2 regions of the Paenibacillus sp. FSL P4-0113 genome follow, and region 2 is predicted to be linked to the other one. Evidence: predicted binding sites of a transcription regulator. Region 2 holds the regulator's gene; the other holds the start of a gene.
What was found. The regulator Rex, encoded in region 2, represses fermentation and respiration genes when NADH is low (regulators of the CRP and FNR family bind a similar motif). The targets are predictions, from matches to a motif close to TTGTGAAATATTTCACAA.

Region 1 (8,071 bases), 2.0 Mb from region 2:
GGGGCTACAACTACCGGATTACTGCAATATACGAATAACGCCTTAATCGGCTGTTCCTTCTGTAGCAGCGCTTCTCCGATCCGGTTCATGTTAATCATCCGGGCATCCGGGTTCTGTCGCAGATCAGGACGCTCCAGATGGGCGCTGTTAATCTTGGCATAAGCGCCGTTGGAGCGTGACGCTCCCCCGCCGTGCTTCAGCCATTGTCCAGTGAGCGCAGGCAAGCATGTAACCGCACGTACGTTCATACCGCCATTATCATGATGCTGAAGCCCATTACCGATATTGATATACGCTGCTCTCGCAGTTCCGTACATTTCCGCCAAACGGATAATATCCGCTTCCGGCACGCCGGTAATCCGCGAAACCCGCTCTGGTGTATAGGTCTTAACATGCTCGCGCAGTTCCTCATGACCTACTGTGTAGCGATGTAAAAATTCGTCGTCCGTCAGTCCTTGAGCGAACAGTACATTCATAACACCCAGCGCGAGCGCTGTATCCGTCCCCGGATATAACGGAATGAACCAGTCCCCCCATTGCGCCGTCCGGTTACGATGAACGTCAATAACGACCACCTTAGCACCTTTTTTACGTGCTTTCTCAGCCAAAACGACCTGATGCATGTTGGTGCTAATGACATTACCACCCCACACAATAATGAGGTCTGCATCCTCCGTGTCCTCCGGGCTGGTGCCGCCCTTAAAACCCATAACGGACGCCCAGCCTTCATTCCCAGCCACGCTGCAAATCGTCTGATCCAGTTGGCTTGAACCCAGCGCATTAAAAAATCGGCGATCCATTCCATCCACACTCAATACGCCCATATTGCCATAAAAGCTGTAGGGGAGAATAGATTCCGGTCCGTCCGTACGGATCAGCTCCTTGAACCGACCTGTAATGGTATTGACCGCCTCCTCCCAGCTAATTCGTTCAAACTTCCCTTCTCCTTTGGGGCCTATACGCTTCAACGGATAGAGCACCCGATCAGGATCATATACCCGCTCCGTCATATTGCGAACTTTGTTACAAATAGCCCCTTTGGTAATGGGATGATCTGGGTTTCCAGTCACCTTGATTATCTTTCCTTTTTCCTTGTGAAGCAGGAGCCCACACGTATCCGGGCAATCTAACGGGCATACAGCCGGAAAAATACCGTCCTGCTGCTCCGTCATCCGCTGTCCCCCTTGTAAGTCTTGTTGAAGCGTGGCCTCACGAGGCGCGCTATTGCGATGATCCATAGTGTTGATGCTCCTTTCCGTTACCGTTTCCAAAAATTACACTGATCTTATCATATCCACAGCTTTGGCCGATGGCAAGAGAAGGATCTTCCCACACAGCCGCTCTCCAAAATATTAAAAAAATCCGTCTGCTGCATAGAGCAAAACGGATTTTTTAAGAATTATAATTTTTTTCAACATCCTGTTTCATCATATCTTACTGAGGGTAAAAAAGATCAAGGCATCATGGACGAGAGCACACTCATCCTCCATGCCAAATCATGGACCACTCCCAAAAAAATCCGCCATGACAGGTTTCGTTCCCCCGGGCCTGTCATGGCGGATTTGCTTTGTTCATTGCTGTTTAAAGTACCGTGATTAGGTAGGATCAATCAACGGATTGGATGTGCAACCGAAGAAGTAGTTGGAGATTCATTCACTGGATGTGCGTTGGCTTGAGGCTTTTTCAGATAGGCCAACCAGTAGGCTCCAGCCACAAACAGGCTACCTCCTACCAAATTCCCCAGCCAGACCGGAATGAAGTTCATAACATAATCTGCCCATGAAAAGTGGCCTGCAAAAATAGCCGCCGGAATGAGAAACATATTGGCAACAACGTGCTGAAATCCAATAGCCACAAAGGCCATGGTCGGGAACCAAATCCCCATAATTTTGCCGCCAATGGAGTCTGTGCTATATGCCAACCATACAGCCAGTGCTACGAGCCAATTACATCCTATACCCGATATAAAAGACTGCAAAAAGCTTTCGTGTAGCTTATGTCCTGCCATATCCACCACTTTGTCCAGATAAGGGCCCGTTTCTGTTAAACCCAGCACATGCCCAAAGAAAAATGCAACGAATAACGCACCTGCAAAATTACTGAGCGTAATAATCGCCAAATTACGAAACATGACTCCTGTCTTAATCCGTCCTGCCCATCTCGCCAAAGGGACCGCCATCATATTGCCGGTCAGCAATTCTCCGCCTGCGATCAAAACTAATACCAGACCAATAGGGAACACCGCAGCTCCAATAAAGGTGGCAATGCTTCCCCATTCTTTAGGCGCACTTGCAATAACACGTATATCCAGCAAAAACCCGAGTGCAATAAATGCACCTGCCAAAAACCCCAGTACCACCGCCACAGTCCACGGGTTGTTCGCCTTGGCCACTCCTGTTTCCACCGTCTTTTCAGCAATTTGCCCCGGTTTATAGCTCGCCATATATCCCCGCTCCTTTAATATCTATTCACTAAAATATTCTTCTTTCATATTTTATTTAAAATCAGTGATTAAGTTTGTGAAAAAAATCACTTTCGTAACTATAAAAAAAACAGCCCCTGAAAAAAGGACTGTTTTTCTGTATTATTACATCTACTGCGCTACTACGCGCTTTACATTTAATTGTATTCTTCCTTTTCAACTGCTCTTAAGAACCAAAGAACTCCACCAAGGCCTACCATGGCCACGACTACAAGAAAAAGGATATAAAACAAACCCATAAGTTACTTCCCCCCTGATCCTTATGCTACTCTATATTGTACTATAAGGATTCATCCGTACGCCTCAGATTGTTGACAAACTTATGAACAATGTCACAGACAAATCTAATTATACAGTAACTGGGTTCCGTTCAGATATTGTAGGCAATGCTTGTAAACCTGCCGCGTTCAAGAAATTCCAAGGCTTGTTATAGTGCGGCTGGAAGAAGAAATCGACAAAGGCCAACTGGTCAATGGTCATATGGTTTTGAATGGCTACGGATAGCGTGTTAATGGATTGCGTCAAATCCACCTTCGACATAATTTGAGCACCCAGAATTCTCCGCGTCCCCTGTTCATATACCACTTTCAGTAACACTTTTTCGGAGGTTGGCATAAATTCAGGTCGGTAGCTGTCCTCAATGGTTACAGCTTCTACAGTCATGCCTTCATCTGTTGCCGCAGCTTCCGTCATGCCTGTTCCTGCGATATTGTCTTCGTAAATTTTGATACCCGAAGTTCCTTGGGTTCCCATGTAGGCAATGGTTGGTTGCACCAGATTACGTGCCACCAGCGTACCCATACGAACTGCGTTGGTTGCCAAAGGGATATAAGCCGTTTTGCCGGTCGGATTATAGCGAATTGCACAACTGTCGCCTGCTGCAAACACGTCCGGGCAACTACTTTGCATATAGTTATCCACAATGATCGCACCGTTAGGCAACATATCTACCTGACCTTTGAGCAGATCCGTTTGAGGTCGGAAACCGATGCAGAGAATAACAAGCTCTGTTTCATATTCTCCTTTAGAGGTCACGACTTTACTTACCTTACCGTTCGTACCCTCAAAACGACTCACCGTCTCGCCAAGTACCAGCTTAATGCCATGTTCCTTCAGGGAACTTTCAATCCGGTCTGTATACTCATGGTCCAAATACTTATTCAATATACGATCAGCACTGTCGATCAGCGTTACATTTTTACCATTCATTTGGAAAGCTTCTACCAATTCAACACCAATGTATCCAGCTCCCACGACTGTAATGTTCTGTACGTGCTGGGCTTTCTCAATGATATCATTGGAATGATTATAGTTTTTACAGAGCAAAATATGATCAAGTTCAATGCCTTCCAGCTTTGGAATAATGGGCCATGATCCCGTGGTCACAATTAGTTTATCAAATGTGTCTGTAAATTCTTCACCTGTTTGGAGATTACGGGCATGCAGCGACTTGCCAGCCGTATCCACACTCGTTACCTCATGAAGCATCTTGGTCACTACACCCAAGTCAGACAGTTGATCTGGAGACGAATAAAACAGGCCGTGCGGATCTTTGACGACACCACCTACGTACAGCGCAATACCACAAGATAAAAATGAAATATTATCATTACGCTCGTAAACGGTAATTTCTGCATCTGGATAACATTTAGCTGTGTTAACGATAGCTGCTGTGCCTGCGTGTGTACATCCGATAACTGCTACTTTCATGTTGAATTCCTCCTTGGTGTGTGGGCATAAACTGTATAATAATTGTGAATAGTTTCACGTAAACAGCTCGTTAGTGTTTGTGATTTATTTCACTTCATGCACTTATTATAGTGTGATATTTTTCACATTACAATAGCTTTTTGTGATATTCATAATTTGTCCACATTTAAAAAAGAAAGGATATACGAGATCAACTGTTTGCTGAAATGTTTTTTTGCTCCATTCAGTTTCCCCTGTAGGCGGCCTGATTATGCCCATGGAATCGACTTTCACATGATGCTCCCACCTTAGACAAATGCACATGTAGAGAACAAAAAAAGGTCCGCTTCCCGGAGACATGCCGGAAATCAGACCTTTTTAAACATATATTTTGGAATGAAGGCAAAGCTACTATAGCAATTGCTCAATGGCTGCTTTCATCGCTTCTGGTGACTCCTTCGGTTCAAAACGACCCACAGGTACACCTTCACGATTCACAATGAATTTCGTAAAATTCCACTGAATTGTCCCATCTTCCTGTTCTCCAGGCTGTTGCTTTTTCAAATATTCAAACAGAGGCGCTGTATCCGGTCCATTGACGTCCACTTTGGCGAATACCGGGAAATTAACCCCGTAATTCAGTTGGCAAAATTCAGCCGCTTCCTCGCTGCTGCCCGGCTCCTGACCGCCAAATTGGTTGCAAGGAAAGCCTAATACAACTAATCCCCGATCCTTATATTCGTCATAAAGCTTTTGCAAATCCCCATATTGCGGGGTAAGTCCGCATTTACTGGCGGTATTCGCAATAACCAGCACCTTACCAGCGTAAGTATTCAGAGAAACCTCCTGATTCGCTGGTGTTACGGCATTATGTGAATAGACAGACATACAGCATCCTCCTTCGTGTCACTTGGTTTAGGTTACATAACCTATTTTAACCAAAAGGTGACGGACATGCCAACATCCACAGAGACTTTACCGTGATGCCACCACTTCGAGTCTGCGTTCTTCACGTTCGGAAGCGGACATTTTGGGGCAAGTATAACAATACCGCTGACCTCCACCTGTCTTGTAATATTGGCAACAGGACGGTTTCATGTAGGTATTTTCACCAGGGCGGTAAGGATTGTCCAATTCAACGAGACGAACCGTAAACGGATTTCTTTTACGCCCAAATATCTCTCCCTCAAGTTCACGTGTCACATACATATAATCTTGTTCAAAGCGCTCCACATCCTGAGGATCAGTCAACGATGGCTGTACTCTATCCTTAAAATACAGCAATGCCAACGGAAACTGTCCCCACATTTGGCCGATAGATGCGCTCCCCACGGTAGCAATTGCTTCCAACATGGGCCGCATCTGCAAACTGTAAAAGTCTCGTAACACTTGCTGAGCCTGTTTGGAAGAACGGTGATCCCCATTGTTCCACGTATTGTCCAGCTCTGTTAAGTCGATGACCTGAAGACTAATAGAGGGATATTGACCTTCATAACAAATATGAAATCTGAGATTAGAAACGGACAGGTCCCAACGGCGTTCACACAGTGATACCATAAAATGCTGCGCAAACACGAGGCCACGCAACTGGTTCGCAAAGTAAACGGCTGCGGTTAAATCGTCTTCAGCACGCAGAAGATCGCCATAATACTCCATCACAGAGCGGATCTTATCTGGTTCAAGCCATTCGGCCACTGGCCCGGAATATACAGCATCCTCCGGCGTGACTCTCACTATGTTTGCTAGTTGCTCAAGCTGATCGTAATCCAGTGGTTTCATGGTATGTCCCCTTTAACCTCTTGCCGCTACTTGTGCTCTAGCATCACGTCGCTCAGCAACAGAACCCACAGGTTGCTTATCTTCCACATTCATTTCTTTTATGGCTTGGCTTACCGCAGGCTGTCCAGCCAAAGCATACGGAAGACAGAGCGGTACACCTGTACGAGGATCTGTTACAATATCAGCCTCAATCCCGAACACTTCACGCAGCACATCAGGGGACATAACCTCAGTTGGAGTTCCTACCGCCTCAGCTTTCCCTTTTTTGATTGCAATCATATGCTGAGCATACCGGGCCGCATGGTTCAAATCGTGCACGACCATAACAATGGTGCGCTCCTCCGAAGTATTTAGATACTCCAGCAAATGCAGCACTTCCAGTTGATGCGCCATATCTAAAAATGTCGTCGGCTCATCCAGAAATAAAATATCCGTATCCTGCGCAAGTGCCATAGCAATCCAGGCACGCTGACGCTGACCGCCAGAAAGCTGATCAATCGGACGATCGTGGAACTCGCTCATTCCCGTTACTTGAATGGCCCACTCTACCATTTTGCGATCTTCCGCTTTCATGGAACCAAAACCTTTTTGATAAGGAAAACGTCCGTAAGATACCAGTTCCGTCACGGTTAATCCTTCCGGTGCAGTCGGATTTTGCGGCAAAATAGCCAGCTGCTTAGCTACTTCCCGGGTGGATTGCTTATGAATGGATTTACCGTCAAGCAGAACACTGCCGCCCTTAGGATTCATGATGCGAGCCATCGTCTTCAGAATGGTGGACTTGCCAGAACCATTTGCGCCTACCAAGGCTGTGATTTTCCCTTGCGGTATTTCTACGTTCAGATCTTCTACAATCAATCGATCTTCATAAGCAATATCCAGATTTGCCGTTTTCAGACGAAACATGTGGAATCATCCCTTTCCCTTATCCAATATATATAGTCACGGGCTTAACGCACGACTTTCATCAAAACTTCATTCTATCTTTATATAATAAAGATATTGATAATCATTATCAAGTGTTAACTGGTTTATTTCCTATATCATACAGTGCATATCATCCAATATTTTCTCAAAAAATTCAAAAAAAAGATCACAGCTCCTTGAAGCTGTGATCTTTCAAATCCGGCGAATTGCATTATGACTGTACAGAACACAGTCCAAGTACTTCGGCCATGAGACGTATAGATTTCATTTTGGCATCAAAGTCATGAATAATGCTCGCAACCATGATCTCCTGTGCATTATAGTCCTTACTTAATTGCTCAATCTGACGCTTCACCTGTTCGGGCGAACCGACCACCATACGTTTGCGATTCTCACGTATCCGCATCCGGTCAAACGGCGTATACGGATACGCCAGTGCCTTTTCCACGGAAGGTGTTCCAGCGGAGCGCATTCCCTGCTCTAATAGTACAAGAGACAAGTCCATGCTGGAAGCCAAGCGATTGGCCTCCTCTTCGGTATCCGCACAGATCGCAAATACGGCAACAAGCGAACGTGGTTGGTCACTATGCTGGGAAGGCTGGAAGCTTTCCTGGTATTCCTTCATAGCCCCTGTGCCGCCTTCACCATTAATGAACTGTGCAAACGCAAAGCCCACGCCACGCTCGGCTGCCAGACCTGCGCTATCACCACTGGAGCCGAGCAACCACATTTCCGGTACAGTTTCTATAAGCGGCATCGCCTGTAGCGAACCGAAACGGTGATTATTGCCTGTGCTGTCATGTAAATAAGCTAACAGGTCATCCAACTGCTCAGGGTATAGATCTACACCCCCTCGCATTTTGCCTTCTTGCAGGGCTCTGGTAGCAATGGGCATTCCTCCAGGCGCCCGTCCCAGACCTAAATCAATGCGTCCCGGATACAATCCCTCCAACACACGAAAGTTTTCCGCTACTTTATAAGCGCTGTAATGAGGCAGCATCACCCCACCCGACCCCACTCGAATGGCCCGAGTACGGGCGGCCAGATGTGAAATCAGTACCTCCGGGCTGGACCCAGCGAGATTTGCTGCAGAATGATGCTCTGATACCCAAAAGCGATGATAACCCAAGCGTTCCGCCTCTATAGCAAGCTCAGCGGTCTTTTGTAATGCCTGCGCATGCGTCATGCCTTCCG
Region 2 (8,071 bases):
CAGGAACTGCCGTAGGGTCACCGGATACACCCTTGTGAATAAGTGCTGCCAGACGCATTTCCTCGAACATATCCAGGTTATTATTGCTGGCAGGACCATCCGTTCCGAGAGAAACCGTAACCCCTGCACGCAGCAATTCAGGCACTCTTGCCACACCACTTGCCAGCTTCAAGTTGCTGCCAGGATTGTGGGAAACCGCTACACCACGTTCTGCCAGTAAAGCTATTTCTTCGTCGTTCAAATGAACGCCATGGGCAACAAGCGAAGGACGGGAGAAAAAGCCAAGCTTATCCAAGTGTGCAACCGGACGCAAACCGTAGTCGCGTACGTTTTGCTCTACTTCGGCGATCGTCTCAGACATGTGCGTATGCAGTGGCAAGTCCAGATCATGCGCAGCTTGTACGAATTTTTCAATAAACGCAGGTGGACATGTATATGGCGCATGCGGTGACATCATCGTTGTAATACGGCCGTCTGCTTTACCGTGCCAGTTACGCGCAAAAGTCACGGCCTCTGCCAGCTTGATTCGCTGTTCTTCCTCCGAACATAGTCCAATTGCTCCACGCATCAGACTTGCACGAATACCTGACTCTTCAGCCACACGAGCCACCTCATCCATATGATCGTACATATCGAGGAAGGTTGTTGTTCCACCTTTCAGCATTTCCAGCACAGACAAGGACGTACCCCAGTACACGTCTGTAGATGTAAACTTGGCTTCCATAGGCCACATTTTTTCCTGAAGCCATACTTGAAGTGCCAAATCATCTCCATGCCCACGCAGTAGAGACATCGCCGCATGACCATGAGTATTGATCAGACCAGGTAAAAACAATAGCCCTTTACCATCGATCGCTTCCGTCTCTTCCTCACCCGCAGGCAAGGTTTCGCCAATATAAGTAATACGACTATCCTCCACAATCATAAAACCATGGACTACCCCTGCTTCTGGTCCATTTACGGCAAAAGATCCGTTTTTAATCATCCATTTATTCACTGTCATATTGTGCTTCTTCCTTTCCGTCCTCCAAATAATAAGCGAGGCTAAGCAAATCAGTTGTAAAGTCTGTGGCATGAATCCGAATGTTGGCTGGTGCCTTGAGAGTAGTCGGTGCAAAGTTCAGGATCGCTCCAATTCCGCTATCAATAAGCCTATCAGCCACGTGCTGTGCTTCAAAATCAGGTACGGTAATAATCCCGATTCGAATGTTTTTTTCTTTCACAGTCGCTTCCAGTTCATCCATCGGTTGCACGACCAATGTATTGATCTTGGTTCCTACCTTATCCGGAAACGCATCAAATACCGCCACAATCTTCATATTGTCTTTTAAATAAGCGTTATAATTCGAAAGGGCTTGCCCCAGATTACCCGCTCCGACCAATACTACATTAATTTGTTGGTCGATTTTCAGGATATGGCGTATTTTCTCAATGAGATAAGAAACATCATAACCGATACCCTTCCGACCAAAATCTCCAAAATAAGCAAGATCTTTACGGATTTGGGCCGGGTTCAAATCTAGCCTCTGTCCCAGCTCTTGAGAAGAGACCGTAGCCACCTCCCGTTTGTGCAGTGCATTCAGATAACGTAAATATACGGGTAACCTCCGTACGACAGCCTCTGAAATTTTATCTGATTTCATACTTGCTCCCCCTAATTGTAACGAACATACTTATGTCCGTCCGTTATGCCTCTGTCTCCGGGGCGGATTGGAGCCATTCGGCGATGCGGGGCACCATTTGCTCCGATGGCATATGCTCCATTTTTGGTCCCGGTAACGAGTACAAAAAGTGCTTTCCGTAATAGGATTCAATCACACGCGTATCATAAACGATAACGACCCCGTGGTCGTTCGCTGTACGTACCAACCGACCAAATCCCTGTTTGAAGCGAATGACCGCTTGCGGTACAGACAGCTTCATAAATGGATTCTTCTTCTGCTGCTGGAGCAGTTCGCTTTTTGCCTCCAGCAGCGGGTGATTCGGCGGTTGAAACGGCAAGCGAACAATGGCTAGACAAGTCAGAGCCTTCCCCGGAATATCGACGCCTTCCCAGAAACTGCTGGTCCCCAGCAATACAGAAGCTTTCGCTTCCTGAAACCGGCGGGTTAGCTTGCTGCGACTTCCACTGTCCACACCTTGTCCCAGCACAGTAATTTCGCTGGATGCTAAGGCCTCTTTGAGCGGCTCATACACTTGCCGGAGCATCCGATAGGACGTAAACAGAACGAGCATTCTCCCACGTGTCGCCTGAGCAGTCGCTCCTAGAGAGCTAACGAGCATATCTACAAAATGCGCATCTCCTACACTGCCCTTCACACTTGGGAAATCCCGTGGAATAACCAGCAACACCTGATCCCTGTAATTAAAGGGTGACGGGAGCTGCGAAGTCATCAGCCGCTCTTGATCTGCGGCCTCCTGTAAGCCGAGCTGATCGATCATGTACTGAAACGACTTATCTACCGACAAGGTAGCAGAAGTCAGAATAATGCTTCTTTTTTTGTCAAAAAACATTTCTTTCAACTGGCGGCTCACATCGACGGGTACCGCATAAAATTGCAATGATTTACTACGGAATTGCCCGCTTGCCTCGAGCCAGTATACGGTTGTTTCATCATCGAGTCGGATAAAAAAGCGCAAATTTTCTCGAATCCCCGCCAAATCCTTGAGCAGACCCGTGATATCTGTAATAAGGCTATCCGCCGCATAATCGTCATGTTCTTCCTTGACGTCCAGCATCAGCTTGTCGCCCTTGCGCAAAATTTCGCTCATCGTTACATATAGCTGATTTTCCAAAGCTCCCGCCTGATCCCACTTTGCAGGCTTGGCCGAAGGTTTGAGACGGGAAGAAAACTGTCCTGTTTCACCCGGTGTCGCATCACTTCGCTCCGGCAACATGCCAAACAGCTTGTCGCTTAGCAGGTCCCAAGTTTCCTTCACCTCTAACACGAGCGGATACAGCTGGTCGATAGTTGAGGCCCAATCTGCCGACTTCTCGTGCCCCGATTTCGCCAACTGTTGACGAAGTGAAGGCAGTTGTCCATTCTTGCTGTCTTTGAACAGTCGCGTCAGTGTATGCACGAGTGTGAAATATTTCATATGCATACCTAGGTGTTTACCAGCTACTTCCTCCAGGTGATGGGCTTCATCTATCACCAGATGTTCATAGCTCGGCAATAACTGATGACTGGCTTTGACGTCTGTGAACAACTTAGAGTGATTCGTAATAACAACATCCGCTATTCCTGCTTCATGGCGTGCACGATGATAATAACATTTGCGGAACCATGGGCAGGAACGACCAAGACAGGACTCTGAATCACTCGCCACCGTTTCCCAGAAATCCCCTCCACGGTTGCTCAGATTCAGTTCTTCATCATCACCGGTTTCTGTTAGCGTCAACCAGACGATCATCTGAGCCGCTGTAATTAAATCTTCCTTCGGTGTAGCGAAGTCTCTTCTGTTTATTTTATGTTCAAACTTACGCAGACACAAATAATGTCCCCGACCCTTGAAAATAGCAGCCCGGAACGGAAACGGAATCACCTTGGTCAGCATCGGAATGTCGCGCTCGCGTAATTGCTCCTGCAGGTTGATCGTATGTGTACTCACCATAACGCGCTGTCCCTTTTTCACACTGTGATACAGCGATGGGAGCAAATAACCCAGAGACTTCCCTGTTCCTGTACCTGCTTCAATCAGCAGATGCTTGTCTTCACTCAGTGCCTGATTCACACCCTCAATCATCTGTATCTGCGCCTCGCGCTCCTCATATTGACTCAAGGATGAACGCAAATTGTCCCGCACATCATCCATGTACTCCTCAAAGGTAACACCTGACAGTGGATTCGGGTCATCTTCTCTACGCGGAGCAGCTAGCTCCGTCCAATCTTCCACTTTTAGCGCAAGCTGACGAAAAAACTGATATCCCTCCAAATCCTGAATAGGATCAAGCTCTTTCTCTTCACGCACCCCATCAAGAAACCATCCAAGGTCACTGTCTTCCTCTGCAAACAAATCACTAAGCCGCTGTATCGTTATCAGAGGTAATGCTTGAAGCTCACCCAGACACTTTAAAAACACCTCGGCCGTAGCCAATGCGTCGCTGTCTGCTTGGTGAGGGCGATCATGTGCCAGCCCGAACTCAGAAGACACAAAACCCAACTGATACGAAGATAGTGATGGAAACATAATTTTCAGAAAATCCATTGTATCCAAGATTCTTCCGCTAAATGGCAAGTATCCGCACCGATCCAGAGCGTTTTGCAAAAAATTAAAATCAAACGCCACATTATGACCGACCAGTACAACATCGTCCAGCATAGGCACAAGCTCCATCATCATTTCTTCAAGTGCAGGTGCATCCTTCACGTCATCGTCTGTAATTCCGGTCAATCCAGTGATAAAAGGTGGAATAGATCTGCCAGGGTTTACATAAGAGCCGTAAACACGGGAAATGCTGTTATCATGATCTATAATTGCAAGTCCGACTTGAATGATGTCATCCGCGGACTGGGTGCCTGTCGTTTCAAAATCCAATACCGCAAATTTCATTCGGGCTTAATCCTTTCTTATGACACTTACAAAAATAATAACTCCGTATATTAGCATAGCAGAAGATCGCGTGTTTGGAAATTAAGACAGCCAAAAAAGACGATGCATACGCCGCCTCAGGAGGTGGGCATGCATCGTCTTACTCGGTGTCTGACAACTACATCCAGGTCATTATGGAGCTGTCGTATCGAAGCTTTTCGGTACCGGACAAACAGGCTTCCATATTGTGCAGCGGCTCGGGTAACGCAGGATCGAACTGATGTGCGAGAGCAAAACATTTTTGCGCCTCCTCTACGTCAGCCTGCTTTGCCAACAGACAGCCTAGCGCATTATAGATGACCGCTTTTAGTCCTGCCTGCTCAGTCAGGTCCAGCACCTTCTGAAAATGGTATACAGCTTCTGCTGGATCATCTAGTTGAAAATAGGCCATTCCCATATACATGCGACTCTGCCAACTGTTCGGAAAATGCTGTAGTACCTGCTCAAATTGTTGGATCGCCTCAGGGTACATAAGTAATCGATAATACCCTTGCCCCCGACTAAAAGCCGGCAGCTCTTTTTCAGGCAGCTCCGTGTCAGACATATCGGTCTCCGCGGAAAAGCCGGCCGCACGCAGGCACACCATTTTTTCCTCAAAGGCCAGCCACTCATCCATAATTCCGTCACTCATTCTCCGCAGCAGACTCCAGTGCTGTAGCAGCTCCTGCCTGCGGGAGCCCTGGGCTGATGGGTAATGCTTCACGATATCATCTAACATGCTGTTCATTTCTGCGAATACATGCTGGAACATGTGCATCCCGCCCTTATGAAAGATGGATTAATACACTCACATTTTTCGCTTAAAAGACGGGTTTCATCCGCACTCCCATTCATTACATGATCGTCGCATGTACTTCTTTGTTCATCGTTTGGGCTGGTTTATTATGTTCATCAACAAATACCACTGTTGGTTTGTATGTTTTGGCCTCTTCATTTGACATGGAAGCATAGGAAATAATAATGACTGTATCACCAGGCTGCACCAAACGAGCTGCCGCACCGTTGAGACAGATCACGCCGCTCCCACGCGGTCCGGGGATAACATAGGTTTCCAGTCGAGCTCCATTGTTATTGTTTACAATTTGAACCTTTTCATTCTCCAACAGATCCGATGTCTCCATGAGATCTTCATCTATAGTGATACTCCCCACATAGTTCAGGTTAGCTTCCGTAACCGTAGCGCGGTGAATTTTGGATTTCATCATAGTTCTAAACATGGGAAAGCACCTCCGCCTTCTGTATTCTTATATTGTCAATCAGTCGGGTACTGCCAAATTTCACAGCTAGCGCTACGATGATGTCTTCCTGAACATCACATAGCCGCTGCTCGGGAAGAAGGGGCTCCAGACCAGGAAAAGTTAAAATTTCAATGTAATCAATGTCTGCTAAAGGAGAGGAAGTAATGGTGGACTCCACCATTTGATGTAACTGACGAATCGTAATTGTGTTTGTTACAATATCTTCGCTCACTTCTTGCACCTTACGCAGTGACTGGGACAGCACCAATGCCTGCTCGCGCTGTTCTGCACTTAAATACACGTTACGGGAGCTGAGGGCCAAACCATCCGCCTCTCTGACGATGGGACAAGGTACGATAGTCACGTTCATATTGAGATCAGTCACCATCTGCTGGAGCACAGCAACCTGCTGTGCGTCCTTCATCCCAAAAAAGGCCAAATCAGGACCTATCATGTTAAAAAGCTTGGCTACCACCGTAGTCACACCATCAAAATGGCCGGGACGGGAAGCACCGCACAAGCGATCTGTCAAAGCGGATACACGAATTTTGGTTTGGGTTGGTTGTGGATACATTTCTGCTACAGTTGGCAAAAATACAATATCCACGCCCTCACGCCGTGCTACCTCCAAATCACGAGCTTCATCGCGGGGATAGCTTTCCAGATCTTCATTCGGTCCAAATTGGATCGGATTTACGAAAATGCTAAGCACCACCGTATCTGCCATTTCACGCGCCTTGTGCATCAAGCTCGCATGTCCTTCATGCAGGTATCCCATCGTTGGTACAAAGCCGACTTTATGTTGCAGTAAAGAGGCAGAATCGTGTACCGTTTTTGCTCCATTGGCTCCAAGTTGCCGACGTTCGGCAATAACCTTGCGTAGTTGAGCCACTTCTCTTACGATGATCATGACTGAGATTCCACCTTTTCCTTAGCTTGTTTCTGCGCTTGTCCTTTTGCCTGTCCGTACAAGGACTCCAGGGACTCCACAACACGGTCATCCGCGCTGAATACATGCTCTGCGGCCGGGAATGCCCGCCCTTTCACATCACTCACATACTGCTCAATGCTGCTGCGGATCAAGCCGCCTACATCGGCATAGGTTTTAACAAAGCGTTTGCTGAAATAAGGAGATGCGTACTGAATCAGATCGTGATAAACAAGTACTTGACCGTCACATCCACGTCCTGCACCGATTCCAATGGTTGGAATGGAAAGTTCTTTAGAAATCGCCGTTGCCACTTCCTCAGTCACCAATTCCAAGACAATACCAAAGGCACCCGCCTGCTCTAATGCCTTGGCATCTGCCATCAACCGGCGTGCGTCTGCTTCGTCCTTACCTTGAATGCGATAGCCACCAATTTGATTAACTGATTGCGGAGTAAGCCCGATATGTCCCAGCACAGGTACACCTGCCTGAACAGTCGCTTTTACGACATCGGTAATTTCAGCTCCGCCCTCCAATTTAACAGCATGCGCATGTCCTTCTTGCATCAGACGGCGGATGCCTTGAAGACTTTCGGATATGCTGCCGTGATATGTCATAAAAGGCATGTCCGCTACGATAAATGTATTCTCAGCGCCTCTTGCAACTGTCCGGGAATGGTACACCATATCATCCAAGGTCACAGGGATGGTCGAATCGTAACCAAGAACTACGTTACCCAGCGAGTCCCCCACGAGAATGATGTCAATTCCCGCCTCCTCGGCTATCTTAGCCGATGGATAATCATAGGCGGTCAGCATACTGAGCGGAATGCCCTCCTGCTTCATTTTTTTCATTTTTACAATATTCAGCGCTTGTTTTCCTGCCATCGCGAATGGCTCCCTTCCATCTTTTTTTGGCACAAAAAATAACCTTTTATGAACGCCTGTACATCTGCGTCATCAAAAGGTCCGAACAGCCAAAAAAGACACTCATTTTGAGATCGTCCCTTCTGTCTCGGTCCTGTTCGGCTCAGAGCAGAATCCAACGTAACCTTCAAATGAAGTTATGATGGTCTTACAAACTTGCTAAAGTAGAGCAATGTGCCCTTGGAGTGCAGCTCGGACCGTCCGATGCCGCCTCCTGCACAGTATAACAAAAAACATCAGCTTTTTCACGTGAAGTTTCACACAGGAAACAGAAAGATTGTGGTCGTATACTCAGCTAGGGTCGCTTCTACAATTGTATATCCCCTGAAATAACCTGAATCCGCTCACCCTGGTTCGTTTCTATCACTAGTGCCCCTGAAGGGTCC

Region 1: a site for Rex is predicted at 2,518-2,535, ahead of MKX46_RS13275 (formate/nitrite transporter family protein). Genes of this name have one in related genera too.

What each region holds. Positions count from the first base shown of each region.
Region 1 covers NZ_JBBPAZ010000001.1:3,125,397-3,133,467, forward strand. The annotation lists gene MKX46_RS13270 (molybdopterin-containing oxidoreductase family protein) at 1-1,238, opposite strand, end outside; gene MKX46_RS13275 (formate/nitrite transporter family protein) at 1,610-2,443, opposite strand; gene MKX46_RS13280 (FAD-dependent oxidoreductase) at 2,831-4,192, opposite strand; gene MKX46_RS13285 (glutathione peroxidase) at 4,583-5,059, opposite strand; gene MKX46_RS13290 ((2Fe-2S)-binding protein) at 5,147-5,950, opposite strand; gene MKX46_RS13295 (ABC transporter ATP-binding protein) at 5,963-6,856, opposite strand; gene MKX46_RS13300 (LLM class flavin-dependent oxidoreductase) at 7,089-8,071, opposite strand, start outside.
Region 2 covers NZ_JBBPAZ010000001.1:1,120,245-1,128,315, forward strand. The annotation lists gene MKX46_RS04335 (amidohydrolase) at 1-1,003, opposite strand, end outside; gene MKX46_RS04340 (redox-sensing transcriptional repressor Rex) at 990-1,643, opposite strand; gene dinG (ATP-dependent DNA helicase DinG) at 1,687-4,554, opposite strand; gene MKX46_RS04350 (tetratricopeptide repeat protein) at 4,712-5,344, opposite strand; gene panD (aspartate 1-decarboxylase) at 5,427-5,810, opposite strand; gene panC (pantoate--beta-alanine ligase) at 5,803-6,741, opposite strand; gene panB (3-methyl-2-oxobutanoate hydroxymethyltransferase) at 6,738-7,646, opposite strand; gene MKX46_RS04370 (biotin--[acetyl-CoA-carboxylase] ligase) at 7,993-8,071, opposite strand, start outside.